Regions from separate parts of the Vibrio jasicida 090810c genome, predicted to be linked through region 2. Evidence: predicted binding sites of a transcription regulator. Region 2 holds the regulator's gene; each other region holds the start of a gene.
The links. Region 2 encodes CRP, which controls carbon source genes, mostly activating them, when cyclic AMP is high. Its sites were predicted from a motif close to TGTGANNNNNNTCACA; they were not measured.
Positions count from the first base shown of each region.

Region 1: the regulator CRP is predicted to act here: its motif matches at 1,618-1,633, upstream of malT (HTH-type transcriptional regulator MalT).
Region 3: the regulator CRP is predicted to act here: its motif matches at 4,409-4,424, upstream of udp (uridine phosphorylase).
Region 4: the regulator CRP is predicted to act here: its motif matches at 3,415-3,430, upstream of C1S73_RS14205 (NupC/NupG family nucleoside CNT transporter).

Region 1 covers NZ_CP025793.1:429,234-437,504, reverse strand. Annotated here, with positions in the region: gene C1S73_RS19585 (glycogen/starch/alpha-glucan phosphorylase) at 1-1,259, opposite strand, end outside; gene malT (HTH-type transcriptional regulator MalT) at 1,829-4,537, shown strand; gene C1S73_RS19570 (polyprenyl-phosphate transporter) at 5,235-6,152, shown strand; gene C1S73_RS19565 (hypothetical protein) at 6,357-6,782, shown strand; gene C1S73_RS19560 (SCO family protein) at 6,792-7,403, shown strand; gene C1S73_RS19555 (copper chaperone PCu(A)C) at 7,393-7,860, shown strand; gene C1S73_RS19550 (PTS sugar transporter subunit IIB) at 8,037-8,271, shown strand, end outside.
Region 2 covers NZ_CP025792.1:2,556,256-2,564,526, reverse strand. Annotated here, with positions in the region: gene C1S73_RS12235 (ABC transporter ATP-binding protein) at 1-1,005, shown strand, start outside; gene C1S73_RS12230 (TIGR02444 family protein) at 1,002-1,481, shown strand; gene C1S73_RS12225 (hydrolase) at 1,582-2,589, shown strand; gene C1S73_RS12220 (YheU family protein) at 2,655-2,867, shown strand; gene C1S73_RS12215 (phosphoribulokinase) at 2,992-3,861, shown strand; gene crp (cAMP-activated global transcriptional regulator CRP) at 4,101-4,733, shown strand; gene C1S73_RS12205 (DUF1338 domain-containing protein) at 4,961-5,752, opposite strand; gene astD (succinylglutamate-semialdehyde dehydrogenase) at 6,016-7,473, opposite strand; gene astA (arginine N-succinyltransferase) at 7,502-8,271, opposite strand, start outside.
Region 3 covers NZ_CP025792.1:1,200,040-1,208,310, forward strand. Annotated here, with positions in the region: gene C1S73_RS05615 (methyl-accepting chemotaxis protein) at 94-2,085, shown strand; gene C1S73_RS05620 (DUF1887 family protein) at 2,251-3,411, shown strand; gene udp (uridine phosphorylase) at 3,555-4,313, opposite strand; gene C1S73_RS05630 (zinc/cadmium/mercury/lead-transporting ATPase) at 4,622-6,931, opposite strand; gene C1S73_RS05635 (MATE family efflux transporter) at 7,032-8,271, opposite strand, start outside.
Region 4 covers NZ_CP025792.1:2,960,670-2,968,940, reverse strand. Annotated here, with positions in the region: gene deoA (thymidine phosphorylase) at 1-530, opposite strand, end outside; gene deoC (deoxyribose-phosphate aldolase) at 630-1,406, opposite strand; gene C1S73_RS14205 (NupC/NupG family nucleoside CNT transporter) at 1,987-3,270, opposite strand; gene C1S73_RS14200 (TatD family hydrolase) at 3,475-4,248, opposite strand; gene C1S73_RS27780 (DUF5363 family protein) at 4,235-4,402, opposite strand; gene prfC (peptide chain release factor 3) at 4,523-6,112, opposite strand; gene rimI (ribosomal protein S18-alanine N-acetyltransferase) at 6,415-6,870, opposite strand; gene C1S73_RS14185 (DNA polymerase III subunit psi) at 6,883-7,281, opposite strand; gene C1S73_RS14180 (hypothetical protein) at 7,345-7,797, shown strand; gene C1S73_RS14175 (GNAT family N-acetyltransferase) at 7,884-8,271, opposite strand, start outside.

The DNA.
Region 1 (8,271 bases), on a different replicon from region 2:
TTGAAACCTTCTTGGATGATAGAAAGCTTCGCTTGCTTCTCACCGTCACCAGGCCACATCTTACGAACTTCTTGTAGGAAGCGGTGGTTGATTTCAAAAATGATTTCCATGTGACGTGGAAGTAGACGCTGGATTAGCGACTCTGGCCATGTCTCTAGTGCTTCTGGAAGTAGCGTGTGGTTGGTGTACGCAAATGTCTTAGAACTGATTTCCCAAGCCGCTTCCCAAGTAAGACCTTTTTCATCCATTAGAATGCGCATTAACTCAGGGATAGCAATTGTTGGGTGCGTATCGTTAAGCTGTATAGTCTCTTGCTTCGGTAGATCCGCTAGAGAGTAGCCTGCAGCTTCGTGGCGACGTAGGATGTCGCGTACAGACGCTGCTGAGTGGAAGTACTGTTGCATTAGACGCAGTGTTTTACCTTTCTCGTGGTTATCGTTCGGGTAAAGCACTTTAGTGATGTTACCTGCGTCGATCAGCGCGTGCTGAGCTTCGAAGTAATCACCGTTGTTAAAGCTTGCTAGTGAGAATGGTGCGATAGCCTGACATTCCCAAAGACGTAGAGGGTAAACCGTGTCTGATTCGTAACCGACGATAGGTAGATCCCAAGGCATTGCTTTTACAGACATGCCAGGAAACCATTTACGAACTTCTTTACCGTTCTCGTTTACCACTTCAACGTGACCGTAGAAACCGATTTCTTGCGCAAGCTCTGGACGAGCCACTTCCCAAGGGTAACCTTCTACACCGCGCCATGCGTCTGGTGCTTCTTGTTGACGGCCGTCTTTGAACGACTGCTTAAATAGACCGTATTCGTAGTGCAGGCCGTAACCTACAGTAGGGAATTCTTGCGCCGCACATGAATCCATGAAACATGCTGCTAGACGACCTAGACCACCATTACCCAATGATGGGTCGCGTTCTTCTTCTAGAAGGTCAGTTAAGTTGTGACCTAGTTCAGCCATTGCTTCAGTGATCTCTTCGTAAAGACCCATGCTGATTAGGTTGTTACCCGTTAAACGACCGATTAGAAATTCTAGAGAAAGGTAGTTAACGCTTTTCGCATTCTTGATGCGAGGATCTTCTTCTGTAGCAAGCAAATCACAAGTCGTGAATTCTGCCAGTGCGCGACCCATTGCTAGGTACCATGCACGGCTATCTGCATTTTCAATCGTGTGTGCATAAGTTACAGATAGATGCTTCTTCACACTCTCTTGGAACGACTTCTTGTCAAATTGTTTTTGTTGAGTTGGTTTCATTAAGAAATTCTCACGTCATTTAGTAATTCATCTGCCATACATCCTGCATTTCCCTCTGTGAATAAACATCCTCCTGTTTCTCCTCCTTCGTGGGAGGAGGGGGTAGGGCGTAGAGGGAGTACCATTGAAAAGTTAGTGATCCAAATCGCAACACAGCTCTCTCTCGTCCTGTTCTTAGTGATTCGGATCACAACCAATCTTGAGAAAGATTAAAATTTGTTCATGACGGTTTTTATGACCCCTTCCCACTCCAATGTAAAAAGTGTCTAATCGATCACATTACGTCTTTTAACATCGATAATTTTTTCGTAATAGATGTGCAACTCAAACTACATGAAATCAATACCAGCGACGTTTAAGTGACCAGAATCACAAATACAGGGCGTAGTTGACGGCATTTTCATCAACTCTCGAGAATTAGGAAGTGGATCAAAGTAAGAGGCATTTCTGATGTCGTACCATCCCAAACGACTCACAAGCCTGTACACTTTTCATACAAACTAAAATTTTTAGTGGTGTGGGTCAGTTTTCTAGTTTCGCTAGCTCAAAAAACAAGGACAGAATCAATAATGTGGATTCCATCTAAACTTACTCGTCCGGGTCGCTTGCATAATGCTATCGTCCGTCCACGAGTATTGGACTTACTACAACAAGCGCCTTACTACAAATTAGTACTATTCCGCTCGCCTGCTGGTTACGGGAAAACCACCATGGCGGCTCAGTGGCTGTCAGATAAACCCAATGTCGGTTGGTATAGCATTGACGATAGCGATAACGATGGCTTTCGTTTCGTTAACTATCTACTGCAAGCCTTAAATAAAGCCACCAACTACAACTGCTCTAATGCTCAAAAACTGGCGGAGAAACGTCAGTTCTCTTCGTTGCGCTCTCTATTCAGCGAAGTTTTCGCCGAAATGGCGGATTTTCAGCATGAGTGCTATGTCGTTTTAGACGATTACCATTTGATCACCAACGACGAAATTCATGAGTCAATGCGCTTCTTCTTAAAGCACATGCCTGACAACCTAACCGTGGTTGTGACAAGCCGTGCGGCACCACCTTTGGGTACGGCTAACTTACGCGTACGCGATTTAATGATCGAAATTGGCAACGAAATGTTGGCATTCGATACAGAGGAAACCACACGTTTCTTCAACCAACGTATTGCCGATGGCATTGATGAAGACATGGCAAACAATCTACGTACTTATGTGGAAGGTTGGCCATCCGCGTTGCAATTGATCGCGCTGCAAGCACAACATCAAAACCGCACACTGGCACAAACCGTCGAGTCGGTTTCCCAGTTTAATCATGCGCACCTATGGGATTACCTTGTCGAGGAAGTGTTTGATTTGCTTGATCACGAAACACGCCACTTCTTAATGCAAGTGTCGGTGCTGGACCATTTCAATGATGAGTTAGTTTTCGCACTCACACAGCGTGAAGACGCGCTAGGTATGATTGAATCTCTGAACCGTTATGGTCTGTTCATCTATCCGCTGGAAGGTGAGCAAAACTGGTTCCGCTTCCACAATTTATTTGGCGAATTCCTTTCTCATGAACGTCTTGCTCGAATTCCACAACAAGAAAAAGACCTACATCGTAATGCCGCCGTTGCTTGGTTGAACCAGAAAGCACCGCATCAAGCCATTCATCATGCGCAGAAATCTCATGATACCGACTTGATCGTCGAAATCTTAAATGAATTTGGTTGGAAGATGTTTAACCAAGGTGAGTTAACCACCTTAGAATCGGCGATCAACAAACTGGACAAAGAGTTACTCTTCAGCCATCCAAAACTGTCGATGCTAAGAGCATGGTTGGCACAAAGCCAACACCGTTACAATCAAGTGGGCGAGTTGCTGGCAGAAGCCGAAGAAGAACACACTAAGCGAAATATCGAGTTGGATTCTGGCTACCAAGGCCAAGCCCACGCCCTGCTCGCTCAAGTTGCGATCAACAGCAACCAACCAGAGCGTGCATTGGAACTAGCCGAACTGGCATTGAGTCAACTTGACCCTACCGTGTACCGCAGTCGCATCGTGGCGACATCGGTCGTCGGTGAAGTTAACCACGTATTGGGTAAGCTCGATCGTGCGTTGCCAATGATGCAGCAAACCGAAAAGCTGGCTCGCCAGTATCAGGTTTACCACCAAGCGTTGTGGGCAATCCTGCAGCAAAGCGAAATTATGATTGCGCAAGGTTACGTTCAAGCAGCATTTGAACTGCAAGACTCAGGCTTCCGTCTGATCGAAGACCAGCAGCTACAACACGTACCCCTTCATGAATTCTTGCTGCGTATTCGCGCTCAAGTATTGTGGTGTTGGAACCGTCTGGATGAAGCGGAAGAGTGTGCGTACAAAGGTCTGCAAATTCTGGAAAATCACTCACCAAGCAAGCACTTACATAGCTACTCAATGCTGGCACGTATTGCAATTGGCCGTGGTGAACTCGATAAAGCAGGAAAATTCATTGAGCACATCCAACACTTGATGAAACAGTCTACTTACCACGTAGATTGGACTGCGAACGCATCACTTTCTCTGATCTTGTTCTGGCAAGCGCGCGGTAACACAGAAGCGATTCAAGAATGGTTGAATACTGCCGTTCGCCCTGAATCCGCATGTAATCACTTCCAACAACTGCAATGGCGTAACATTGCTCGCGCTCATATCAACCTAGGCCAATATGATGAAGCACGTGAGGCACTGAACTTTTTGCAAAGTGAAGCTAGTCGTACGAATTTGGTGACGGATACAAACCGTAACTTGGTTGTAGAGGCTATCTTGGCAGCACGCCAAAAAGACGAAGACCAAGCGAAAGCGCTATTGAAAGAAGCCCTAGTTATGACGAACCAAACTGGCATGGTAGGTAACTTCCTTACTGATGGAGCCACCATTGGTGGTCTGTTAGAGAAGCTAAGTCTTCGTCACGAACTCGGTGACCTAGAACGTCATCGTGCTCAGCAATTGATGAAAGACATTTCATCAAACCAACGCAGTCGTTCTATTCACTTCGATGAAGACTTTATTGAGAAATTGGTGAATCACCCGAACGTACCGGAACTGGTTCGTACAAGTCCACTGACTCAACGCGAATGGCAAGTTCTTGGTCTAATCTACTCAGGCTTTAGCAACGAACAAATCGCGCAAGAGTTGGATGTCGCAGGCACAACGATTAAGACTCACATTCGTAACTTGTACCAAAAGCTCAACATTGCTAACCGTAAGGAAGCCATCGTAACAGCGGAAAATCTGTTGCAGTTGATGGGGTACTGATCGGACTGAATAAATTAGTGCTAGATACTAGGGTTGGCGTTATGCGTCAGCCCTTTTTATTGCTCATTAATCGTTGAAAAGTGCAAATTGCAAAGCACGTAGGAAACGTTGTACATATATACCCGAGTCATTCTCGCAGAATCAAGCATCTCAAGGTTATTTGGGTATACTACAGACAAAAAAATAGCCAACCGCAATTAAGGCGATTGGCTTATGTATGATGTGAACAATGTGTATTCACTAACAACGTCAGTTGGCTAGGTGACCCTCGGCTTAAGAAGGGTCGAAAAGAATTATGCATTAATCATGCCAATTTGAAAAGCTTTATTTTTGGGCACAAGATCTCATATCAGATCAGACCAGAACGGATAAATTTGCAATATGCAAAACCAAAACGCAAAACGCAGTTGCAATACGCAATCATACTTCATAAATGATAAATAAATCATCAAATGGCCAGATTCACGATATTTATTGTTTAGTTAGGATGATTTAGACAGTGTTGCGCCTTTTATATTTCCCCTCTTCACATTGCTAAATCTCGCTTATCGTTCTGTTTTATTTGTTCAAACTCGCGATAGAGTTTGTGTTTCTCCGATAAGCCATCATTTCGAACTCTTCCGAAACACTATTTCATACTTTTTTGACATCAATGTTTGTATACTCACTGCCATCAACATGACTTAGTACTTGAGAAATGAACTATCTAATCACCTACTTTAAAGGAATGGCCATGGGTGCAGCTGATGTTGTTCCTGGCGTATCAGGCGGCACCATTGCATTCATTACCGGCATTTACGACACACTGCTAGAAAGCATTCGACGTATTAACCCATCACTTTTCTCGATTTGGAAAAAAGATGGCTTCAAAGCCGCATTTAACCATATTAACGGCTTCTTCCTGATTTCATTGTTTGCGGGCATTTTCACTAGTATCGCAACACTGGCAAAACTGATCAGCTGGCTACTAGAAACCCACCCAATTCCAATCTGGTCTTTCTTCTTCGGCCTGATTTTGGTGTCGGTCTACCACATCATTCGCCAAGTAGAGAAACGCGATGCGATTCGCTTTGTTGCCCTCTTGATTGGTATTGGCTTTGCCTACAGCATCACGGTACTAAAACCACTTCACATGGAGCCAACTGCAATCAACACCATTCTTGCAGGTGCGATTGCGATTTGTGCAATGATCCTACCGGGCATCTCAGGCAGCTTTATTTTGCTGTTGATCGGCATGTACGCTCCTGTACTAGGCGCAGTGAAAGGGTTCCAAGTTGATATTCTTGCATTGTTCCTTGTTGGCTGTGTGGTCGGTCTATTGTCTTTCTCTCACCTGTTATCTTGGTTACTGCGCAAATTCCGCGATTTAACTTTGATGTTCCTAACAGGCTTGATGATCGGCACGCTACCGAAGATCTGGCCTTGGAAAGAGACGTTAACATGGCGTACAAACTCGAAAGGTGAACAAGTGCCATTGCTAGAGCAAAACCTGTCACCGTTTGAGTTTGAGCACATCACGTCTCAACCATCACAACTGGTGTTAGCCGTGATCATGATGCTAGCTGCCATTGCACTGGTACTTGGTTTAGAAAAGTTTGCGGATTCAAACAAATAAATCTGAACCACTATTCCATCATTTAAGAAGCGGAGCCATTGGCTCCGTTTTTTTATTTACGCTCTACAAACCAAGTCATTCTCGCTGAACCAAGCATCTCGAGGTTACTTGGGTATAGTGCACAATTTGTTGAAGTTACGAGTTTTCCTACATCCCATCTGTGCTAGGATGCAGACAATGTTAAGTGATAAATACTGAATCTTAATGAAAGTGTTACAAATCGCAGGGATAGCCGTTGCACTGGTTGCTGGCTTTTACGCGCCTACCCTGATCAAAAACTTCTCTTCAGCGCCCGAGCCTAAGTCGCTCGATGAATACTGTTTCCTCTCTACTGAATCTTGCATCCAACATGATGTTGCGATGACGCTTAGCGTCGATACTGCTCAACCTCTGATCCCCGCTCAACTCGAAGTCGAATGGCAAGACAGCGAAGCCGATCAGCTTGTATTAAGTTTGGTTGGTCGAGAAATGGAAATGGGCGAGCCAAAATTCATGCTGAAGAAAGTGGCGCCGGGTAAATTCGTGGGAGACGTGACATTGCCCGTTTGTACACAAGATTCGATGACGTGGGTTGGTGAGCTTTCCGACGGTAAAGACACCATCTACCCAGCCCTCAAAATGCAAAGATAAGGAATTGATATGAGCCGTAATTGGTCTCTTTTTCTCGTGGTTGCTTTTGTCCTCGGCTTTGGTACCAAAACGTATCTAGATGGACAAAAAGACGTAGAGAAAAAACAACAAGTCGCGACCGAACAAAGTGTTTTGTTCGGCGAAGGCGATAAACCTGTCGATATCTTCGATACCAGCGATGATCGCATTCGCATTGTTTACTTTGGCTTTACGCGTTGTCCAGACGTGTGTCCGACCTCATTAGCCATGCTAGCAGGCGCACTCAATCAAATCGACGATGCGCAAAAAGCACAGTTGCGCCCGATGTTTATCTCGCTTGATCCAGAGCGCGACGAAGCCGATGCATCCGCCAAATACGCGCACTACTTCCACCCTATGATTGAAGGCCTGTCAGCACCGTTGGATGTCACCACCCCACTTGCTCACAAGTACGGTGTTATCTTCCGTAAAACGGAACTCGAAGGTTCTGAGCTGAAATACACTCTCGACCACAGCTCATATTTCTATTTCTTGAAGCCCGACGGCACACTCATCACTAAAGTGCCACATACTTTAACGCCTGCGCCAATTGTCGAGGCGATAACCAAACTGACTGCAGAAGGAAAAACCAATGAAAGCTAAGCATGCAATCAAAACGTTAGCCCTCTCCGCCCTACTTCTAAGCCCTTTGGCACAAGCAAACCTCAATGTAATGCCACATGAGCCGTATGCACGAGCCATGGCGCCAGGTGCCGTAACAAGTGCTGTATTTGTTACCTTTGCTAACCGAAGCCAAGAAGACATCAATATCGTTGCAGCAGAAACACCAGCAGCAGGCAAAGTTGAGCTGCACGATGTGATTAAAGAAGGTGATGTGATGAAGATGCGTCAAGTAGATCACATCACACTAACAGCAAAAGAAACCACAGAGCTAAAACCGGGCAGCCTGCATATCATGCTGTTCGACCTTAAACAGCCGCTTAATGAAGGCGACGAAATCGAAGTCACCGTGACTTACGACAATGGTCAAAAGCAAAGCTTTACCGCACCGGTTAAAAAAGTCATGGCTGGAATGAAAAAGCACGAGCATCAGCATTAATTGTTGCTCGGCAAATCAGTTCAAAGCTCCTCCAACGTGAGGAGCTTTTTTATTCCTCTCTCTTCTCTGAGCAGCATTCACCAAGCTATCAATGCATAATTTTGTGTCCTAAATCAGAGCGAAACAGCCGCAGCTGAGATATAAACAAGGCTTTGCTGCCAAACGAGTTTCTCGCCATGTTAAAAGCCCTTTCTCGCGTCTTCAAAATGCTGACCCAAGTGAATCCAAATCTGGAACAAGATGTCGACACCGTGATACAAGCCATAGGCGGTTTGGATAACTTGGTCGAAACGGGCGCTTGCGCGACAAGGCTACGCCTAACGTTAAAAAGCACCGCTATCGTGAATCAAAAAGCATTGAAAGAACACGGGGCACACGGTGTGGTGATCATCGATGACCGACATATCCAAA
Region 2 (8,271 bases):
GCGGCTTTGCCAAACCCAATCATGATGATGGATGAGGTATCGGCAGGTTACGGTGACAACCTGATCTTAGAAAAGATCCGCTTGAATCTGGTCCCAGGCAGTCGTATTGGTCTACTTGGTCGTAACGGCGCAGGTAAATCAACCTTGATCAAACTGTTGTCTGGTGAGCTAAAAGCGCAAGGCGGCGATCTCACATACTCACAAGGCGTGAAGATCGGTTACTTCGCACAGCACCAACTAGAAACACTGCACCCAGAAGAAACACCACTACAACACATGATGCAGATTGCACCAGACCAAACTGAACAACAACTGCGTGATTACTTAGGTAGCTTTGGCTTCCAAGGTGATAAAGCACTAGAAAAAGTCGCACCGTTCTCTGGAGGTGAAAAAGCGCGTTTAGTATTGGCATTAGTTGTGTGGCAAAAACCCAACCTATTGCTACTCGATGAACCAACCAACCACCTAGATTTGGACATGCGCCAAGCATTGACCATGGCACTGCAAACCTTTGAAGGTGCGATGGTCATTGTTTCGCACGACCGTTACTTGCTGCGCGCAACAACGGACGACTTGTATCTGGTACATGACCGCCAAGTCGCACCATTTGATGGTGACCTCAATGACTACTACAAGTGGCTAACAGAGCAACAAAGAGCCGAGCGTAAAGAAGCACAAGCGGCACAACCAGAGAAAGACAACAACAACAGCGCTGCGGCAAAAAAAGAGCAGAAGCGACGTGACGCAGAATTTCGTAAACAGACAGCGCCAATTCGCAAAACCCTGACACAGTTAGAAAATAAAATGGATAAGTTAGGCGAAGCATTAGCATCAGCAGAAGAGCAATTATCGGATAACTCTCTGTATGAAGCAGAAAACAAGGCTAAACTTAATGAAGTATTGGCACTTCAAGCGTCGAGTAAATCTGAGCTTGAAGACGTAGAGATGGAATGGATGTCTGCTCAAGAAACGTTAGAGCAGATGGAGCTAGAGTTCAATCAATGACAAAAGAGCACGCAGAATACACTCTCACCCTAGAACACCTTTGGCAGTTCAGTCTGCAATTTTATGGTGTGCGAGAAGTGAAGGAAGCGTGCTTGTCGTTGCAAAATAACTATCACGGCAATGTGAATCTACTACTGCTGCTCAGATGGCTCGATGAGCAGCAAGTTATTTTCCAAGAACAAGACTGGCATTTAGTCCAAGGTTGCCTTGGTCGAAGCGAAACCCTTCTGCACTCCTACCGTGAGTTACGTCGCCATCTAAAATCGCAAGTCAACGATGCCCTTTATCGCGAAGCACTACAGTTCGAACTGCAGTTAGAAAAACAGCAACAATCCGACCTCGTTGACTGCGTCAACTCATTAAAATTAGTCAGTAACGATGGCGATCCATTAACGCTAAGATATTGTCGGCAGCTCGGTGGTGAGCACCTTCAACAAGCGTTTTCCCTTCCAGTTCCAAAAATTCAGCATCCATAAATCAGTCATAAACCAGTAAAATATCTATACTAAAGCTATAAAGGATTATATTAATAAGTTCTTCAGCGAACATTGAAGGACCATATAAGAGCAGTTAGGTATGACACAATTTTTCGCAGCCGCCGGGATTAAGAACCCGCACCTTCAGACGCTATTACCGCGCTTTATTCGCAAGAAAGCGCTGTTTACGCCTATTTGGCAAACACTCGATACACCGGATGGTGACTTCCTCGATTTGGCGTGGTCCCAGCAGCCAGATTCCGAAGCTGCACGCAACAAACCAATCTTCGTCCTCTTTCATGGCTTGGAAGGCTGCTTCTACAGCCCGTATGCGAACGGTTTGATGAACGCCTTCTCTAAATCGGGTTGGCTTTCAGTGATGATGCACTTTCGTGGTTGCAGTGGTAAGCCAAACAAGAAAGCCCGCGCCTATCATTCTGGCGAAGTAACGGATGCTCGTTTCTTTCTTGAGCAGCTCAATCAGCAGTTCCCCAACAATCCAAAAATCGCAGTAGGGATCTCCCTCGGCGGTAACATGCTGGCGAACTATTTAGCTAAGTACAAAGGTGACCCGATCTTGAGTGCCGCGACGATTGTCTCTGCACCGCTTGATTTAGCGGCATGTGCCAATCGTATTGAGCAAGGCTTCTCGAAGGTCTATCGACGTTACTTACTCTCTTCACTAAAGCGTAATGCACTGCAAAAGCATGACTTAATCCAAGGCGAACTCGCACTGTCGTATAACTCGATCAAACGTGTGACTCGCTTGTATGAGTTCGACGACTTGATCACAGCCCCTCTGCATGGCTTTAAAGACGCACAAGATTATTACGATCAATGTTCTGGCTTAAGCAAACTGCAACAGATCACTCTACCGACGCTGATAATCCACGCAAAAGACGATCCGTTTATGACGGAAGAAGTGATCCCGAAATTTGTGTTGCCAGATAACATCGATTACCGACTTTATGAGCATGGGGGGCATGTGGGTTTTCTTACGGGAACCGCTCTCAAACCAAAGTTTTGGTTAGAAGAAGCCCTACCTGCTTATTACGAAAGTATCGCTGCGGAGTACCTTTCTGCTGTATCCGTGCCACGAACACAGTAAACTACTTAGGCGCGCCAGACTCCAACCCAAGGCGCGCTTAAACATCATAAAAGTTTGAGGTATTTATGGTCATCCCTTGGCAAGACATCGCGCCAGAAACGCTGGAAAATTTGATTCGTGAATTCGTACTACGTGAAGGCACCGACTATGGCTCGGTCGAAGTTTCACTGCAAAGTAAAATCGATCAGGTCAAATACCAATTAGAAAAAGGTGAAGCAATCATCGTCTTTTCTGAGCTACATGAAACAGTAGATATTCAATTAAAAGCAAAGTTTTAGACCCTTCACATTTTACCGTATCCCACTCGATGACAAGGGCTTGTTACGTGCTATAGTGGGTTATCGACCGTGCAGCATACGCATGCTGCACTTTACAGGTAAGTAATTTTCGACAAGGTTTGTCATGTCAGCTAAACATCCAATCATTGCGGTTACTGGTTCATCCGGTGCCGGTACCACCACCACATCTGAAGCCTTCCGCAAGATGTTCAATATGATGAACGTCAAACCTGCATGGGTCGAAGGCGATAGCTTTCACCGTTTTACTCGTCCAGAAATGGACGTCGAAATCCGTAAAGCCCGCGAGCAAGGCAAACACATCAGTTACTTTGGTCCACAAGCCAATGACTTTCCGGGGTTAGAAGAGTTCTTTCGTCAGTTTGGTGAAGATGGCACTGGCAGCGTGCGCCGTTATCTGCACACCTTTGATGAAGCGGTCCCATATAACCAAATGCCGGGCACCTTTACACCTTGGCAAGATCTGCCAGAAAACAGTGATGTCTTGTTCTACGAAGGCTTGCATGGTGGCGTGGTGGATGGCGATGTCAATGTGGCACGTCACGTCGACTTTCTAATTGGCATGGTGCCAATCGTCAACTTAGAATGGATTCAAAAGTTCGTTCGTGACACGCGCGATCGTGGCCACTCAAGAGAAGCGGTCATGGATTCGATCGTGCGCTCAATGGATGACTACCTAAACTACATCACCCCGCAGTTCTCTCGAACGCACATCAACTTTCAGCGTGTCCCAACGGTGGATACATCCAACCCACTCAATGCCAAAGGCATACCAAGTTTAGATGAGAGTTTTGTTGTCATACGCCTTCGCGGCATAAAGAATGTCGACTTTCCTTATTTACTGGCAATGATTGATGGCTCATTCATGTCTCGCCACAATACTATTGTGGTACCGGGCGGTAAGATGAGCTTTGCAATGGAGCTCATAGTAAGGCCGATTCTGCAGCAACTTATCGAAACAGGGAAAATTGGCTAAAAACCTTGCCATCGTAGTGTTTACTTTTCATACCGTGATCATGTGCACAGTTTTGCTTACAAAATCTCAATGATGGCACGATTAAAATCAAGAAATCGTTTTCGAAAAAGGATACTATTTCTAACCGAAACACAAGAGAGCTTGCAGCATATAAAAAGTGCTCTTATTCTAGTAGGCCAATTCAGGCTTAGCTAAAATATGGATAGCGCAAGCGTACCCTGCAGAGGAAGTGAGATATTATGGTTCTAGGTAAACCTCAAACCGACCCAACATTAGAGTGGTTTCTTTCACACTGTCATATTCATAAGTACCCATCAAAAAGCACGCTAATTCACGCGGGCGAAAAAGCAGAGACTTTGTACTACATCGTTAAAGGCTCTGTTGCGGTTCTTATCAAAGACGAAGAAGGTAAGGAAATGATCCTTTCTTACCTAAACCAGGGCGACTTCATTGGTGAACTTGGTCTATTCGAAGAAGACCAAGAGCGTACAGCTTGGGTTCGCGCTAAATCTCCTTGTGAAGTGGCTGAGATTTCTTTCAAGAAATTCCGTCAACTTATCCAAGTTAACCCAGACATCCTAATGCGTCTTTCTGCGCAGATGGCTCGTCGTCTACAAGTTACTAGCCAAAAAGTGGGTGACCTAGCGTTCCTAGACGTAACTGGTCGTATCGCTCAGACTCTTCTGAACCTTGCTAAACAGCCAGATGCGATGACGCACCCAGACGGCATGCAAATCAAGATCACTCGTCAAGAAATCGGTCAAATCGTTGGCTGTTCTCGTGAGACAGTAGGTCGTATCTTGAAGATGCTAGAAGAGCAGAACCTAATTTCTGCGCACGGTAAAACTATCGTTGTTTACGGGACTCGTTAATCTCGATTAACGTTTAAAAAATTTAAAAGCCACCAAATGCAAGTTTGGTGGCTTTTTTGTTTTTTGGGAATCGGGAACGGAAAACAAAGAGCCGAGAATTGGGAACACTGCATTCCGAGATCGGACTTCATCCTCCGAGATATAGCCCTCTCAGATTCCGAGAGTTAAAACCTCCCGCAGCGAAGCATTCCGGCATCTAGAGGGCGTAGCCCGTTCTCGCCTCTTCTTTAACCGTTGGTGCTTTCGAAGATCTTATCTGCCGATGCAGCCACAAATCCTGGGTACAACTCACCGTTATCCATTGGATAGCGCTTAGCAAACTCGTAGAAGCCTCCAGGAATCACCTCAACACCTTCAGTAAAGGTCACTGGCACTTTGTCTGCCATGGTCGATGATTGCTCTAGTAACACCTCCGGCGTGCCTTTTACTTCACCGCCATTCTCGTTGATGGTGAACCCTACTTTACGTAGGTGGTCGTTCACTTGCTTTACTTCTTCATGCTGGTTGAGTTGATTCACACTCACTGTGAAGTGGTTTGCTCCGTAACCGTGCGCGGCAAGCCAAGAACCGTATTCACTCTCTTTCGCCAAGGTTTGGAAGTCAGCGTAACTGAGGTTCCACAAACGTCCGCCGTATAAGAAATCACTGCCGGTCAGTTTAGAAGCATCAACCTGCTCTACCAATTTATGAACAATGGCCTGTAGCTCCGGTGAGCACTCATCCACTTTCAATTCACTGATGAAGACTTTTGGTTGTTTTGGATCTGGGTGCTCAAAATGTTTTGCTACCAGCTTTTTGCTTTCAAATACGTAGTCACCACAGGCTTTGTAGCCCACCGCCAAGAATGGCTTCGCTAACGTTTCAATGCCTAGGGGATCGACATTAAACGTACGTAGAGCAATATGGTCATTAATCAGAGGCTCATCTTCTTGAAGAAGTTGATGGACTTTAGCAGCGGAAGGACAAAGACGTTTAATGTAGTCTTGCCATAGCGATTCAAATAACACATCGGGCGTCATAACGACTCCTTGTTATGCAATGTAGAGTTAGGGGTAAGAGAAGTTGACCGCTCGTTCACAGCCCGGAGGCTGTCCAGAATCACGAACGAGCGGTCATCAACCTGTGACGGTATGTGTGGCATAAGTGCCAGTCAGTCAACACGCACTGGAGAGTCTTAAGCTCGCCTTTGGCGTTTGCCAGCGCGCTTACCAGAATCCTAACTTGGTAAATAGCTCCGGCAGAGAGAAGCGGCGATACTTTGTCACCGCTTCGTTTTTCTCTATTACAGGTTTACACCCGGACTCAATGTGGCAGGCAAGACCGTCTCTTGTCCTTCCATTGATGCCATTGGATACGCACAGTAGTCTGCTGCGTAGTAAGCACTTGGACGTAGGTTGCCCGACGCACCCGGACCACCAAATGGTGCGTCACCACTTGCGCCCGTTAGCTGGCGGTTGCGGTTCACGATGCCGGCACGAATGTGGTCCACGAAGTATTCCCACTCTTGGTCGTCGGTTGAAACCAGACCCGCAGAAAGGCCAAAGCGTGTATCGTTAGCTAGTTCTACCGCTTTCTCTAGCCCTTCGTAGCGCACAACTTGCAGAAGTGGACCGAAGTACTCTTCATCTGGCAGTTCAGCAATGTTCGTCACATCAATAATTCCTGGAGAAACAAATGCCGCTTCGCCTGCTTTCGCTTCAATCAAGCTTTCTCCACCAAGTGCTTGTAGGTTTGCTTGTGCATCCAGAATGAATTTAGCTGCCGCGACCGAAATCTGTGGTCCCATAAATGGCGCAGGTTCTGCAAATGGTTGGCCGACTCTAATATTGAGTGTCGCTTCCACCAGCTTAGTAATGACGGCATCACCCTTGTCGCCAAATGGAATGTAAAGACGACGTGCACAAGTACAGCGCTGACCTGCACTGATAAAAGCCGATTGGATGATGGTATAAACCGTCGCATCTAGGTCGCCGTAGTTATCCGAGATAACCATCGGGTTATTGCCACCCATTTCAAGCGCCAGCATTTTGCCCGGCTGACCAGCAAACTGACGATGCAGAACATGACCTGTGTTTGCACTACCGGTGAATAGCACTCCATCAATGCCTTTCGCATCCGCAAGCGCAATGCCAGTTTCTTTCGCGCCTTGGACTAGGTTAATCACGCCTTTTGGTAGACCGACCTCCTCCCACAGCTTCATAGCGAGTTCACCCGTCCATGGCGTTTGCTCAGACGGTTTAAAGACAACGGTGTTACCAGCCAGTAGTGCTGGCACGATGTGACCGTTTGGCAAGTGACCTGGGAAGTTATAAGGACCGAATACCGCCATCACACCCAGTGGGCGGTGGCGCAATACAATTTGGTTGCCTGCGGCTTCACGTGCAGCTTCACCCGTACGGTCGTGGTAAGCACGGATGGAAATCGCAATTTTACCTGCCATTGCTGCCGCTTCGGTGCGTGTTTCCCAAATCGGCTTACCGGTTTCTTTGGCAATCACTTCGGCGATTTTTTCGCTGTGCTCTTTTACTTTTTCAGCAAAAGCCAACACGATCGCTTCTCGCTCTGCAAATGGGCGCTTCTTCCAGTCAACAAACGCTTCACGTGCCGCCGAAACCGCTTGGTTCACTTGTTCTGCCGTTGCACCGTTGCCTTGCCATATCACTTCTTGGTTGTACGGCGACAGAGACGTAAATCCTTCACCCTGACCTTGTACCCATTCACCTGCAATCCAATGTGTCATTGTTTCTATCCTTAAATTCTGTCGTCAGTTACTGCGGAAGAAGGCGAACAAAATCCCCTTCCTCAACCAAAAGCGCATCAGCAAGTTCAGGAGCCAATACAACGCTTTGCGTTTCAGCGTCGTAAGCCGCTTTTGCAGCTGCAGCACGGAAGTTCTCGAATGATGAGTTACACATCAAGAAGTCTTGAGTACTGGTATGCTCAGAGATTTTGACTTGGGCACGGAACGAGTGACGTACCGATTCGATATTGCGTAGATCACACTCCACCGTTGGGCCACCATCGAAGATGTCGACGTAACCACGGTTAGTAAAACCTTCGCGTTCAAGCAGCTTCAGAGCAGGACGCGTGTTATCGTGCACCTTACCTATTACGGCTTGTGCTTCTGGGCTTAGCAAGTTGATGTAGATTGGCAATTTCGGCATCAAATCAGCGATAAAACCTTTCTTACCGATACCGGTTAGATAATCCGCAAGCGTGAAATCGATAGAGAAGAAATGCTCTTGAAGCCATTGCCAGAATGGTGAGTTGCCCTGATCATCAGAAACACCACGCATTTCAGCAAAGATAGTTTCCGAGAAGCGTTCTGGGTGCTCTGCCATCATTAAGAAACGACACTTAGACATCAGACGCCCGTTCAAGCCACCACGGAATTTCTCGCGTAGGAACAAGGTACAGATTTCGCTGTTACCCGTGTAGTTGTTACCAAACGTCAGCAGCTTAACCACGTTGTTTACGCCAAGCTTTGGTGACGAGTGCACCACTTTACTGATGTGGTAAGAATAAAAAGGCACATCCC
Region 3 (8,271 bases), 1.4 Mb from region 2:
GCGTCGCAAACTCAATACAATCCGATGAATTTTGTTACTTTTTTAAGACAATTCTTATTTACGTTGTCTATTTTTGGGAGAGGAAGCTCACTTATGCGAGGTTCAGTAATTAAACGGATGTATGCAGGCTTCGCGCTGATCATCGTCCTTTTCGCGGTCACGATTGCCATTATGATGGGGGGCATGAATGATATTCACGGCAAATTTGAGACAGTATCTAAATCATCACTTCCACTGGTATCCCTATCCAACCAAACCAGTGTCGAGCTACTTTCTGCGGACAAATCTTTCAAAGACTTCCTGACCACGGAGAATAAACAGCGCATGGATGAAATGCGTCAGGAGTTTGCTAAATCTCAACAACGATTCGAAGGCACATTAGGCCAACTTGAAGTGGCCAGCCAAATCTACCCTTCCCTAGCAGAACCTTTTTCTCAGCTTAAAGAACTTGAGCAGAGCTACTTTACCGAAGCAAAGGAAGCAATGGACAACTACGAAGCGATGTTTGCGGCACAAGAAGAAGTGCAGAAGTCTTCTCGTCGTTTCCAAAAGCTCAACACCGAACTTTCCGTTGGTCTGAAAGAATACGTAGCCGATCAATCAAGCATCTCAGTCAAAGTGATGGCAAAAAGCTATTTCATTAAGCTAAAAGATGCAGAGGTGATCACATCGGACGCATTGGCTAGCTCAAACCCAGAGTTTGTGACTCAAGCCGTTGCGAAAAACCGTAAAGCGGTTACGCACCTGAATTACGCATTTCGTGGATTAGTTACTCAGTTACCTGAGCTTAAAAAAGCCTTTGGTGATTCAGTGGATCAATTTACTCGAGACGTAGGCATGCGTGGTGGTGTATTAGACCAACACAACAACTACTTATCTGCTCGTTCTGCGCTGTACAACAATATCGCAAATCTAGCGACTAAAGTTGATTCAAGCATGTCGATTCTGGAGCAATTTACAACAACAGCGACAGACAAATTGAATGAGTCTCTGACCGATGCAGGTGACATCTATTCTGCTGGTGTAACCAAAGCTATTGTGATCGCAGTGATTGTGGTTCTGTTTGCGACGGCTATCGGCTATCACATTGCACAAAGTGTACGTGAACCATTGACTCGTATCTTGAAGGTATTAGAAAGCTTGACCGAAGGTGACATGACGCAGCGCATCGATAACCGTTACAACAACGAGTTCAGCCGCGTAAGTGGTCACATTAATACGTTGGCAGACAGCCTGCACAACATTCTTGTGAAATTAAATGATGCCTCAGATAACCTTGCAACTACCGCATCAACGAATGAACAAACTTCTTCTCAAGCGCAATCTAAATTGAATGCGCAGCGCGAGCAAACCGCGACCGTCGCAACCGCAATGACAGAGATGTCACATTCGGTGCAGGAAGTAGCGCAAAGTGCACAAGGCTCACTTGAAATGGTTCAGCGTGTAGAAACCGCCTCTGACCAAGGTCGAAATGTCATGAACAGCAACATTTCGACGATTAACCAACTTGAAACACGCTTGAACGAATCGGTGTCTGCCGTTTCTGAACTGCAAAAGATGAGTGGTCAAATTGGCTCGATTCTGGATGTGATTCGTAACATTGCCGAGCAGACCAACTTGCTTGCCCTAAATGCCGCAATTGAAGCTGCACGTGCCGGTGAACAAGGTCGTGGTTTTGCGGTCGTCGCAGATGAAGTTCGTGTGCTTGCCTCCAAGACCACACAATCGACAACTGAGATTGAGGCAATGATCAGTAACCTACAATCAAGTTCGCAATCCGCTAACCAAGTCATCCAAAGTTGCATGAGTGACATGGAAATGTCAGTAGAGCAAGCATCGAAAGCCAATAGCTCAATGGAAGAAATCCAAGCGCTTATTATCGAAATCAGCCAAATGAGTACGCATATTTCTCAGGCGGCAGCAGAGCAAAGCGAGACGTCAGCTGACATTGCACGCAATATTGAAGACATCAACAGTATCGCAGATGAAAGCTACCATGCGATGTCGAGCATCGCTCAGACCAGCGAATCGTTAACCCAACTGGCTCATCAGCAAAACGAGTTAGTTCATCGATTTAAACTATAAGAGCAGCATCGACAGTTAACAGATTTTTTGCAACCAACTGTATAAGGGCGACTTTTTATTGAAGTCGCCCTTGTTTTTTATGAGCCTTGTCTACATATGGTTAATATGGCTTGCTCATCCCTTTTCTTTTCTCTTTTCGAGCAAGCCAAATAAGAAGGAAAATCTATGGCTGTTCATGTTGGTATTATCGACCAAGACCCAGTGAGATTGGTCACTCCTCTTTTGGATAATCGCACTGTTAGCACACATATCGTCTTCATCGGCGACAAAAGCCAATCTGATATGTACGAGCGACTGAGTGCCGTGTTGGAGCAGCGAGAAATTACTTCTGAATTTTTTGAAATTCCTTCTGTTGTAAACACTTCTCTTATTAAGCAATCGATCCATAAATTGGCAAAAGACCTCCATGATAGAGGTGAAGAAGTAAAACTGAATGCAAGTTGCGGCCTTCGTCACCGACTGCTTTCTGTGTATGAAGTTTTCCGTACGTACCGCTGGCCAATCTTTGTCGTTGAGCCAAACAGCGACAAACTTTGCTGGCTGTATCCTGATGGTAAAGAAGACACGCAAGTTGAAGACCACATCACCATCTCTGATTACCTGACTATCTTCGGTGCACGCGGTGAATTCCACCACGTCGATCTGCCTCCTCAACTAGACCAAAAACTTTATGAACTGGGTGAGCGTTGGGCTTCCAATGCGCTAGAACTTGGTCCTGGACTGGCGACGCTTAACTATCTTGCGACGACATGTCGTAAAGAACAAAAGTTAGATGTAGAGCTTTCTGAGAAGCAGCAAGGCTACCGTGAATTGAATATGCTTCTGACTGATTTGGTGGAAGCAGAAATTGCAACCTATGAAAATGGGGTTCTCACCTTTATCGATGAAGATGCTCGTCGCTTCTCAAATGGTGAATGGTTAGAAACGTTAGTTCACAGCACTGTGAAGCAAATCCAAGACACAATGCCGACTATTCAAGACCGATCGTTGAACGTCCAGGTTTATCGCAAACTCGGTGAAAGCGAAGTTCGTAACGAGCTTGATGTTGCGACTGTGGTGAACAACAAGTTACACATCATCGAATGTAAAACTAAAGGCATGCGTGATGATGGCGATGATACCTTGTACAAATTGGAGTCATTGCGCGACCTTCTAGGTGGTCTGCAAGCGCGAGCAATGTTAGTTAGCTTCCGCCCACTGCGTCATAACGATATCACACGTGCTGAAGACTTAGGGTTGGCGCTTATTGGCCCTGATGAGTTGAAAGATCTGAAAACACATCTAAGTGCATGGTTTGAAGCCGCCGGTGGTTCTGACGAAATCTAATCATCTGTACTCAAATAAAAAAGCAGCGTTCTCGCTGCTTTTTTATTGCGTGTCACCCGCAAAATACCATTCTATAGATAGAAAAAACCAGAGGCAAACCTCTGGTTTTTCCCGTTTGTTTAAATGCCAACTAACCGTTGTGCTTAAAGCATCTTACGCGCTGCTTCTACTACAACTTTAATTGAGCGAGCTTCCGTTTCTTTCAGCGTTGCATGATCTGGAATCTCTTTTTGCGTACGGTTGATGATAACACCCGCCACACAACCTGCTTTCAAACCAGAGCTTGCACACATGGTTAGGAGTGTTGCTGACTCCATTTCGAAGTTCAGAACGCCCATGTCTTGCCACTCTTGCATAGATCCTTGGAAACGCTTAACAACACGACCAGAGAACGTGTCGTAACGCTCTTGACCAGGGTAGAAAGTGTCACTTGAAGCAGTCACACCCATATGAACGGTTGCACCAGACTCTTCAACAGCCGCTTTCATTGCTGTTGCGATTTCAAAGTCTGCTACTGCTGGGAACTCCATTGGAGCAAAGTGTAGGCTCGCGCCATCTAGACGAACAGAACCTGTCGTAACGATCATGTCACCTACGTTTACGTGTGGCTGGATTGCACCAGTAGTACCAACACGTAGGAAAGTGCGAACACCAAGCTGAGCTAGTTCTTCTACTGCGATAGACGTAGATGGACCACCGATACCTGTAGAACAAACCACAACAGGTTTACCGTCTAGCTCTGCACGGTATAGCGTGTATTCACGGTGACTTGCTAGAAATACTGGGTTTTCCATTTCTTCTGCGATTTTTTGTACGCGTGCAGGATCGCCTGGAATGATTGCTAGAGTCGCACCATTAAGATCCGCTTCAGTAACACCTAAATGGAATACAGCTTGAGACATAAGTCGCTCCTTGTTGTGGCTTATTTTGTAAGCAATAAGCTCATTAGTAAGTTGTTGGGTACAGATGCACTGTAGCGAACCTTTTACCAACATAGAGTGATCATAATCACAATGAAACAATGTAATAAACTTACACTTTCAAATAAAAACGGTTTTGATCACACTTTGAAAGCCATAAAGCTATTGTGTTGCATAATAAACAGTGACTCTTCAATCAAATCATTCAGGAAAATGATTTCAATCATACAAATACAAAAGCCCGAGGCGAATCCACCTCGGGCTAATAATTAATCGATTAGATCGTGAAATTACTTTACTTGTTTGGACTCGAATCGAAGCAATCTCAAAGCATTTAGAGTCACCAAGGCCGTAGCACCACTGTCAGCAAGTACCGCAACCCATAGGCCTGTAATACCTAACAAACTAGTCACTAAGAACACCCCTTTTAAACCCAAAGCCAAAGCAACGTTCTGACGAATGTTATTTAATGTTGCGCGTGATAGCTCAATCATGGCTGGCAGTTCCACCAAGCGGTTGTGAGTCAGCGCAGCATCTGCAGTCTCTAAGGCAACGTCTGTACCGCCTCCCATGGCAATACCAATGCTGGATGCTTTCATTGCTGGGGCATCATTAATACCGTCACCGACCATTGCAACCGTATGCTGCGCAGAAATTTCTTCGACGTAATGGACTTTGTCGGCAGGCAGTAAACTCGCCTTGTAATCGAGACCAATTTGGTTCGCAATCGCTTCAGCACTGCGTGGGTTATCACCGGTTAGCATCACAGATGAAATACCCAGTTGTTTCAAAGCCGCAACCGCTTGCTGAGCATCTTGACGTAACGTATCTTGCCACGCAATCAGACCAATAACTTGAGAGTCATGGCGAGCAACAACCACTGTTTTCCCCTGCCCTTCAAGCTCAAGTACACGATCTTCGACTTCTTTATTCAACTTGAATTCGGCTTTAGAAGGTGCAATCACTTGAACCACTTTGCCATCGACTAAGCCAGTCACACCAGAACCTACCTGCGCAGTTTTGTCTGTGGCTTCCGGAATCATCACGCCTTGGTCTTGAGCTTTGTTCACCAGTGAAATCGCTAGCGGATGGCTTGAACCGATTTCAATCGATGCTGTTAGGCTCAATAGCTGCTCATCAGTCACACCTATCGCAACCACATCGGTCACTTGAGGTTTACCTTGTGTCAATGTACCTGTTTTGTCGAACGCGACGGACTCAACACGTCCCAACAGTTCCAATGCTGCACCACCTTTGATGAGGGCGCCTCGTTTTGCTGCCGCTGCTAAACCAGAAGTAATCGCCGCAGGTGTCGAGATGACTAACGCACATGGACAAGCAATCAATAGTAACGCTAAGCCTCGGTATACCCATGTTTCCCAAGGCTGAGCAAACAGCAATGGTGGTGTGATAATGACAAGTAGCGACACCAACATCATCAAAGGAGTGTACCAACGGCTGAACTTATCTAAGAAGCGTTCTAGTGGAGCTTTGCGTGATTCCGCTTCTTCGATCAAATGAAGAATTCGGTCAATCGCGTTTTCACCTTGGCGAGACGTCACTTGAATTTGCACGACTTTGTCGACAACCACGGCGCCAGCCATGATTTTCCCACCTTCAATGTGTTCAACAGGCAGCGATTCACCGGTAAGAGCACTTTCATCAAAGCTTGCGGCTTGATTGATAAGAACACCGTCAGCAGGCATACGACCACCCGGTGCCACTTCAATCACGTCACCCGGCTGAAGTTGAGAAGCAGGGACTTCTTTACGCTCTCCGTTCAAAATCAAAGTCGTGTTTTCTGGCACTAAATCCATCAAAGCCTGAACACCGCTACGAGCACGGGAGGATGCATATGCTTCTAACTTTTCACCAATAAGGAAAAGCAATAGCACCATCGCAGCTTCTGCGGTTTCACCAAGATACAGCGCACCTAAAGCCGCCACACTCATGAGCGTCTCGATAGCAAAGGGCGTACCACTGCGTGCGAGTTTGAAAGCTTTCATTGCCACTGGGTATAGACCCAACAAACAGGTCAAGGTAAACAACCACGTGCTCAGCATCGGATTAACGTCCGAAATAAGACCGGCAAATGCCATCGCACCTGCAATAGAAAGTATCTGAGCATTGTCTTTGATGATACCTAACCAACCCTTCTTCTCAGCTTTTGGCTTTGGAGCATCGGTCGAAGACAGTGGGAATCCTGTTTGTTGTGAGATTTGTTCAATCACAGGCGCAAGAGCGCGATTGTCAAAATCAACCACCAGCTTTTCCGTCGCAAACAAGACTTTGGCCTTGAGTACACCGTCTATAGAAGAAACGGCTTTTTCAAGCTTTTGGGCACAGGCAGGGCAATCCATGCCAGACACCAACCAGCTATGGCGAATGGAGGATTCTATGGGTTCGGCAGGGCCTTCTTCATCAGCAGGGTCATTACTACAACCACCACTGCTGCTGCAACATGACTCTTCTGAAGCCATAACACTGGCTTGAGTGATATTTAAGGTTGGTTTTGTTGGTGCGGAACAAGACTCCGTAGCACCTATTGCCACCGCAGATTTGATTTTGCCTGATTGGCAACCTTGATGTTTATTACACATAATTCACTTTCCTTATTGGTGATAAGTCTTTATCTACCGTAAAGAATAAACCTTGGAGCTTACTCCAAGGTCAAGAGTGTTTATGTGAAATTATTAAAATTTACGCTTTTTCTTCTTCTAAGGTGGTGACGACTTCATCGATCAAAACCGCATCGTGAGAACAGAAAGGCTGAGTATTTACGCACGTTATCGCAGGGTCGTCTTCCATCAAGTCTTCGCCAAAGTTTTGCATCAGATCTTTAATGTGTTTATTTAGCACAACCAATGCCAGCAAGCCGAACACGATGGTACCGACCGCTTGTCCATAGAGCACACCAAGCGCGCCATACCATTGCGCCCCAAAGTACACAAAAGGTAAGGTACCAATCGTCGCTTTACCTAAATTCAATGCTGTCGAGTAAAGTGGCTTACCAAGGTTGTTAAACGAGGTATTTGCCACAAACAGAGTGCCATTGAACACAAAGCTGATTGCCACATAAGTGCAGAAGGCCACTACAATGATTGCAGCATCACCAGTAAGGCTAAACATCGCAACAATGTAGTCTTGCAATAGATACAGTACAACGCACACCGAAAGTGTATAAATCGTGGTGACTAACAACGAGTCCGTCAGCGTTTTTTTCACGCGATCCATTCGCTCTGCACCAAAGTTTTGTCCAATAATCGGCCCTACCGCACCTGATAAAGCAAAAATCACAGCAAAACAGACTGGTGTCAAACGTCCAATAACGGCAAAACCAGCCACAAAGTCTTCCCCAAAATGCGCAATGTGCGTCGTTACAATAGCGTTCCCAATAGGGGTTGCGGTATTAGTAATGATAGCGGGCACAGCAATGGCTAGAATTGGCTTAAGGTTGTTTTTGAGGATGCTGTAATCCGGGAATGAAACCAACTTGTGCACTTTCACTAATGGATAGAGCGAGAAAGCCAATACGGTAAATCGAGCAATAACCGACGCAGCTGCAGCCCCTTCAACATTCCATTTGAAGACAAAAATAAACAGAGGATCAAGAATAGCGTTAACAATGCCTCCCGCTAAGGTGGCCCACATGGAACGTTTAGCATCTCCCGCCGCACGCAAACCTGCGCCTGCTGACATGCCTAAGGCGAGAATAGGAGCACTTGGAAGTAGAATATTAAGGTAAGCTTCGGCTCTTTCAGCGGCAACGCCCTCTGCACCAATCGCAGCCAAGAGCTCGGGAATGTGCATGTACATGCCAATAGTCATAACCAAGCTGATCATAAAGGCAGTGAGCATGATACTGCCGCTCATCAACCTCGCTCGGTCAAAGTCCTTTGCACCAATAGACTTGGAGACCAGTGCTCCCATCGCGATTGAC
Region 4 (8,271 bases), 400 kb from region 2:
ACTGTCGCTGTGATATCGCGAGTCGCGTAAACGCGCTTATCCGCTGGTGCTAGGTCACCCGTTTGACCGATAATTGCCACACCTGCGTCTTTGGTTACTTGACCAAATACGTCGTTTGTCGGTGTGATGTTGTAGCCAGGAATAGACTCAAGCTTATCCAGCGTACCGCCCGTATGGCCAAGACCACGACCAGAGATCATAGGTACGAAACCACCGCATGCAGCCACCATTGGACCAAGCATTAGAGAAGTCACGTCCCCCACACCACCAGTAGAGTGCTTATCGACAATTGGACCACCAAAATTCATGTGGCTCCAATCGATAACCATACCTGAATCACGCATTGCACAGGTTAGTGCGATACGCTCTGGCATCGTCATTTCATTGAAGAAGATTGTCATAGCAAAAGCGGCGATCTGGCCTTCAGATACACTGTTGTTTGCTACGCCTTGAATAAAGAAGTTGATTTCGTCGGCTGTTAGAACTTCGCCGTCACGTTTTTTACGAATGATTTCTTGTGGTAAATACATTAGTGCCTCCCAAGCTCATAATGAGCTATGGTAAAAGTAGGATAGAAGAGGTTTGGTAGCACCAAAGCTGGTGCTACCGTTCAGACGCTTTTTTTGGAATTAGTACGCTGTTGGATCAGCGACTTGGTCCGATACTTCTAATGTATTTAGTAGGTTTGTTAGCAGGCTAGACGCACCGAAACGGTAGTGACGAGCATCAACCCAGTTGTCACCAAGGATTTCATCAGCCATTGCTAGGTATGCCGCTGCATCTTCAGCAGTACGCACACCACCTGCTGGTTTGAAACCAACAGATTCTGCAACACCCATATCACGAATAACTTCAAGCATCATACGAGCGTATTCTGGTGTTGCGTTTACTGGCACTTTACCAGTTGAAGTTTTAATGAAGTCAGCACCTGCTTCGATACAGATTTGAGATGCTTTCTTGATTAGCGCTTCTTCTTTTAGTTCACCTGTTTCGATGATCACTTTAAGAAGGATATCACCACAAGCTTCTTTACATTGCTTAACTAGTTCGAAGCCAACTTTCTCGTTACCCGCCATTAGAGCGCGGTATGGGAAAACTACGTCTACTTCGTCTGCACCGTAAGCAACCGCCGCTTTTGTTTCAGCAACAGCGATGTCGATATCGTCGTTACCGTGTGGGAAGTTCGTTACAGTCGCAATGCGAACTTCTGGCGTACCTTGCTCACGAAGTGTCTTCTTAGCAATAGGAATAAAGCGAGGGTAAATACAGATTGCAGCTGTGTTGCCTACTGCAGTTTTCGCGTCATGACATAGCGAGATCACTTTTGCATCAGTGTCATCATCATTTAGCGTAGTAAGGTCCATAAGTTTCAGTGCACGTAGCGCTGCTGCTTTTAAATCGCTCATTTCTATCTCCGATCAATATTCAAAAAATTCACTACTCAGCTTCACATCACTTCTCTAACTATAATCAACAAGTAGAGACAGCGTGAGATTTTAGCTAAGCAGTCTATTAATGAACGGACTTGGTTCCCTGAAGACTCGGCATATACTGCGAAAAATCATATACCAATTGCTATCCTTGTCACCGCACAGTACCAGTTTGGCCTATGGCACAACAATCTATGATTGCGGTGTCTTTAATATCACATCACACAATAAAACGCTTGTGGGAACTGATATTGGAGGGCAATTCATTTGCCCATCGAGTATGTAATATTCACTCTGTGATTAAGTAGTTGTCAGAACCACCATTTCATGATTACTACATTATAGAGTTTCACCGCAAAACTGTAGCACCAAATAGAGCGCAAACGGTTTGTATCTCAAAATTTCCCAGCCCCTATTCCATCGACTGCGTAAGCGAATTGCATCGACCTACATACGATAAAATTTTCAGGCCTGAAAAACGAAAAATGCCCCGCAGCAATCTCTTGCTACAGGGCATGATTTAAAACGGCGTCTATATATTAAGAACCGATTCTAATTATAGTGCTGCAAGGCTAAGGCAGAAGCCTGCAATAGTCGCTGCCATTAGGTTAGACAACGTACCAGCAAGAACTGCTTTAATACCCATGCGAGCGATATCTGAACGACGGTTTGGTGCAAGGCTACCTAGACCACCAAGTAGAATCGCGATAGAAGAAAGGTTCGCGAAGCCACATAGTGCGAATGAGATGATAGCTGTTGTCTTAGCAGACATTACTTCACCAGTTGCTGCAACAACTTGAGCGCCTTCACCTAGGTAAGGTGTGAAGTTCAAGTATGCAACAAATTCGTTGATTACTAGTTTCTGACCGATGAATGAACCAGCAACAACTGCTTCGTCCCATGGAACACCGATTAGGAATGCTAGTGGAGAGAACGCGTAACCTAGGATAAGTTCTAGTGTTAGTTCAGGCATACCGAACCAACCACCGATGCCACCTAGCATACCGTTAACTAGAGCAATCAAACCAACGAATGCGATTAGCATTGCACCTACGTTTAGCGCAAGTTGTAGACCAGAAGCCGCACCGCCCGCTGCTGCGTCGATTACGTTAGCTGGTTTGTCGTCGCCACCGTCCATTGCTTCTTCGATATCTTCATGAGGCTTATCAGTCTCTGGGTGAAGAATCTTAGCGAACAGTAGACCACCTGGTGCAGCCATGAATGATGCTGCTACTAGGTATTCTAGTGGAACACCCATAGATGCGTAACCTGCTAGTACACCACCAGCAACAGACGCTAGACCACCACACATTACCGCGAATAGCTCAGATTGAGTCATTTTTGGAACGAACGGACGAACAACTAGAGGCGCTTCTGTTTGACCTACGAAAATGTTAGCTGCTGCTGACATTGATTCCGCACGAGATGTGCCAAGCGCTTTCTGTAGTGCACCACCAAGAATCTTGATAACCCACTGCATAACGCCAATGTAGTAAAGAACTGAAATCAGTGCAGAGAAGAAGATCAGTGTAGGAAGAACGCGGAATGCGAAGATGAAACCGCCGCCGCCGAATACTTCGAACATCTTGTCAGAAACAAGACCACCGAATAGGAAAGATGAACCATCGTTACCGTAGTTGATAACGTTAGATACACCAGTAGAGAAACCGTTTAGTAGATCACGGCCCCAAGGTACGTAAAGAACAAATGCACCTAGGATAAATTGGATAGCAAATGCGCCACCCACAGTTCTAAAGTTGATAGCTTTTCGGTTATTAGAAAATGCAAATGCAATAGCAAGAAGCACTACCATACCGACTAGGCTCATAAACAGGCTCATAGTTTATGACTTCCTTATAAGTTATTTATTGGCGTGTTACAAAATGGAGCTATAAAGCGGGGGCAATTATACTCATCCCGAATCAATTAAAGTAATGCCACCCTCACACTTTCTTATAAGATTCATCATTGATTCACTCTCGTTTGTGAGTTATCTCACAATAAGAAGGAAAACGTTTTCGCTTTTAAACACCATCTTTAGATTTTATTCACATATAGAGAAGGCAGAATTGCTATTTTCCCATAGCTGAGACGCAATCGATTGCTTATTTTCTATATGCAACGCAGACAGCTCATTTAAGACATAAATGAGTTTTGAAGGGTGATTCGGTTCGCCCTGATAGCCAAGTATAGGCATATCTGGAGCATCGGTTTCGAGTACAAGATGTTGCAGTGGTAACCTTTGAATCGCGTCGCGTGTTTTGTTCGCTCTTGGGTAGGTAATTGTGCCCCCAACTCCGATAAGAAAACCTAATCGAACCCACTCCATCGCCTGTTGATAACTGCCAGAGAAAGCATGCAACACACCACCTTTCGGCAACTTAGCGACTTTGACCATTTGGATGAGACGATTGTGTGCTTTTCGGCTGTGTAAAATAACGGGTAGTTCGAATCGTTTTGCCAGTTTGAACTGTAATTTGAGCGCCTGCTCTTGAAGCTCGGCGGGAACCTTGATAGCAAAGTCTAAACCACACTCCCCTATCGCAACGCATTGTCGGTTGCGTGAGGAAAGCAGAGATTCGAGCTCAGGAACAAACTGCTCAAACTCTTGTTGTAGAAAATAGGGATGAAAACCCAGCGCGTAATAAAGGTGAGAGTATTGATTGGCCAGCTCTTGAATACGAGCCCAGTTACTCGGCCCGATAGACGGAATCAAGATACGCTCTACCCCTTGCTCACGAGCGAGGTCGACTTGGTGAGTAAAATCCTGTTGAAAGACGTCAAAGTCAAAATGGCAGTGGGTATCAAACAGTTTCATTATTTGCTTTCCCTTGCTCTGCTTTTTTAGCAGGCTCGTCTTCATGAACTGGGTCTTGTTTATACGGCACACAACTGCGCTTTTGAGCAGGCGTCAGCCCCATCTCTTTGCACCAATCGTCATAGCGTTTGAGCCCTTTCTTAAACCAGTTCATCACACTCCCTTTTTAGCTAATAGAATTCGCGTTGCGCCAAATAAAAAGCCGCCGTTAGCTAAGTGTATAGCTAACGGCGGCTTATGATCTAGTACGCAATATAAAGCGAGTTAGATTCGATTAGTGCTCACGAGTCGCACGGAAATCGATATCAGGGAAACGTTCACGCGCTAGGTTTAAGTTAACCATGGTTGGTGCGATATACGTTAGGTTGTCGCCACCATCCAACGCTAGGTTAGTTTGGTTCTTACGTTGGAACTCATCCAGTTTCTTCGCATCACCACACTCAACCCAACGCGCCGTTGCCACGTTAACGCCTTCGTAGATTGCTTCAACGTTGTATTCTGACTTCAAGCGAGCCACAACCACGTCAAACTGAAGTACACCAACCGCACCAACGATCAAATCGTTGTTTTGTAGTGGACGGAATACCTGTACCGCACCTTCTTCAGAAAGCTGAACCAGACCTTTTAGTAGCTGCTTCTGCTTCAATGGATCTTTTAAACGAATACGACGGAACAGTTCCGGTGCAAAGTTTGGGATACCTGAGAACTTCAACGCTTCACCTTGAGTGAACGTATCACCAATTTGAATCGTACCGTGGTTATGAAGACCAATGATGTCACCCGCGTAAGCGTGTTCTGCACGAGAGCGGTCACCCGCCATGAAGGTAACCGCATCCGAGATACTCACTTGCTTGCCTAGACGAACGTGGTTCATCTTCATGCCTTGTGTGTAAGTACCCGAAACGATACGCATAAATGCGATACGGTCGCGGTGTTTTGGATCCATGTTTGCTTGAATTTTGAATACAAAACCTGAGAACTTGTCTTCTGTCGCTTCAACGTCACGTTCAACCGCTTGACGAGTCTTCGGTGCTGGAGCCCACTCAGTCAGACCTTCTAGCATATGATCTACACCGAAGTTACCTAGTGCTGTACCGAAGTAAACTGGCGTTAACTCACCCGTTAGGAACGCTTCTTGGTCAAACTCAGGGCAAGCGCCCATTACAAGTTCAAGCTCTTCACGAACGCTTGCTGCCAAGCTTTCACCCACTTTCTCGTCAAGCTCAGGGTTATCTAGGCCTTTGATGATACGAACTTCTTGGATCTCATGACCGTGGCCAGATTCGTACAGAATCGTTTCGTCACGGTGAATGTGGTAAACGCCTTTAAACTCTTTACCACAGCCGATTGGCCAGGTAATTGGCGCACACATCATGCCAAGTTCGTTTTCAACCTCGTCCAATACTTCCATTGGGTCACGAACGTCACGGTCAAGTTTGTTCATAAAAGTTACGATTGGTGTGTCGCGCAAACGAGTAACTTCCATCAGCTTACGAGTACGATCCTCGACACCTTTCGCTGCGTCGATAACCATCAAACACGAGTCCACCGCCGTAAGTGTACGGTATGTATCTTCCGAGAAGTCTTCGTGTCCAGGAGTATCAAGTAGGTTAACCAGACAATCGTTGAAAGGAAACTGCATGACAGACGTGGTTACCGAGATACCACGTTCCTTTTCCATTTCCATCCAGTCTGATTTTGCGTGTTGTGCGTTACCACGACCTTTAACCGTACCTGCTTTTTGGATTGCGTTTCCGAATAACAGTACTTTTTCAGTAATGGTGGTTTTACCCGCATCCGGGTGAGAAATAATAGCGAACGTTCTACGCTTAGAAACTTCGCCTAAAAAAAGGGGATTTGACATTAGTTAATCTTCTAAATTACTTTTATGCTCACAAAATGGGCAAGCATATCTACTATTCGATATTGTGCGGTATTCTCGCTTATTATCGCTATGCTAGCAAACTGGAAAGACATGAACTCAATTTACTCGGCTCATCCCCCTTTCCCTAGGGCTCACATTCCCTAGCGCCAACAATGGAAAACTAGCTCCACACAAAGAGATGTAAAAAATTCAAAAAATTATTATTACATATTCAATAGCCTCGAAGTCAGATACGCATTTATAGCATAAGTGTTGATGAGGTAATTCGTAATGACTAAAAACTAAATCAAAAATAAGTAACTCATAATGATGGCATCTTCTTTGCCATTGCCCGTTTTAGCTGGGTAATAGTTGTAACGACGATCCACTTCATTAAAGCCCGCTTGTTCATAAATATGAATAGCTGGATGGTTACTTTCACGCACTTCCAACCAAGCGCTCTCTGCTTTTGCTTGTTCACAGTATTCAAGGAAAGCATCCAAAAGCTTCTGACCTAAGCCTTTTCCTTGTTGGTGCGGTGCTATCGCGATATTGAGTAAGGTCACTTCACCCACAATATTCTGCGCATAAAAGTAACCCAATACTTGATGATCTTCCGTCATCACATGATGACAAGCACCTCGACTCGATAAATCTCGAACCAGTGATTCAGCCCAAGGGTGAGAATGTGCTTGCTGCTCAATTTGCCAAACTTGATCTGAGTGTTTAGCTTCCATCGGCGTAATTTGAATCGTCACGCTTTTGCTCCGTTACGAATACGAACAGATCTGCTGCCACAAGGCGCGACGTTGTTCGTTGTTGCCATCAATATCTTTCAGTTGTGGGGAAGTCAGTTGTTTTGCATTAACGCTTGCATCTACTTCACACCCAGCAAACCATACCCACTCCAACTCGTGCTCGCCTAAAGAAGATACTCGGCTCGGTTCTAAATACAGCGCATCGTCGAGCGAGAGTTTAATGCTCTTCAATACACGCTCAAACATCAAAGCTGTCTCGTTTTCAGGACACATTGGCGATACCAATAGGAGTTTACAAGAACTTTGCAAATCCAATAATGGCGACTGATAGCCTTCCAATCTTTCTGGGTGAGTCAGCTCCCATGTGCTGATCCCCATTTCATGTAAATATTGTTTCTCGTTAATTGACATCTTTTGTCACCTATTTGAACGAGGCAATCCTACCAAAATTTCGCATTTAAAGTCAGAGGTGTTATGAAGCTTTTCCAATCATTCGCAATCACATTGCTCATCGCGACCACCAGCTTTACTACTTTTGCTAAGGATAGCAACGATGGTTGGGAGCTGATCGCTGAAAAAACCGTAAACTTCCAAACGGAAACTGATACGGTTGAGCCAAATGGTCTTTTCAAAAATCGTAAATTCAGCAAGATTAAAATCAAGTGTACTCAAGGCACCATGAGCATCAAGAACATGAAAGTGACCATGACTGATGGCAGTGAAAAAAAACTCAAGACCATGGTCGGCACTTTAACTAAGGGCATGTCGACGCGCGCATGGACTCTACCAGGCTCTGAAGATGCTAAATTTAAGCGTCTGGATATGGAATACAAAAGCTGGGGTAACATGACTCTGAATGCCGCAGGTATGAGCAAAAAAGCCAAAATCGAGGTTTGGGGCAAAAAACGTATCCAAGAGCAAGATTAATCCACGTTTTCTCTTTGCGCATCGACAACAAAGCCCGCTTTTTAATGCGGGCTTTGTTTCTCTAAGTCGAGTAGATAGACGGCAAACTACAACTCAGAAAACTCTGGTGAGTAATCAATACGACCTGAACGACCATCACACTGGCCTTCTACTAATTCAGCGACACGGAATGCACCTTGTGGAACTTCCCATGCACAGTCAAAACCCATCTCTTCACCAGCTTCAAAACCTTGACGAGCGTAGTATTCAGGCTCACCTAATACCACACAGACTGGGTAACCAAAATCACGTAAAGAATCGAAACCTTCTTTAATCATTTCAGCTGCAATACCTTGACGACGGTAGTCTTCATGTACCGCCAGTGGTGCAAGCCCTTGCCAAGACAAATCTTCACCGTTTAGCGTCACAGGACTAAACAATGCGTGACCAATGACTTCACCTTCATCTGTACATGCTACCAACGACAAAGTGAGC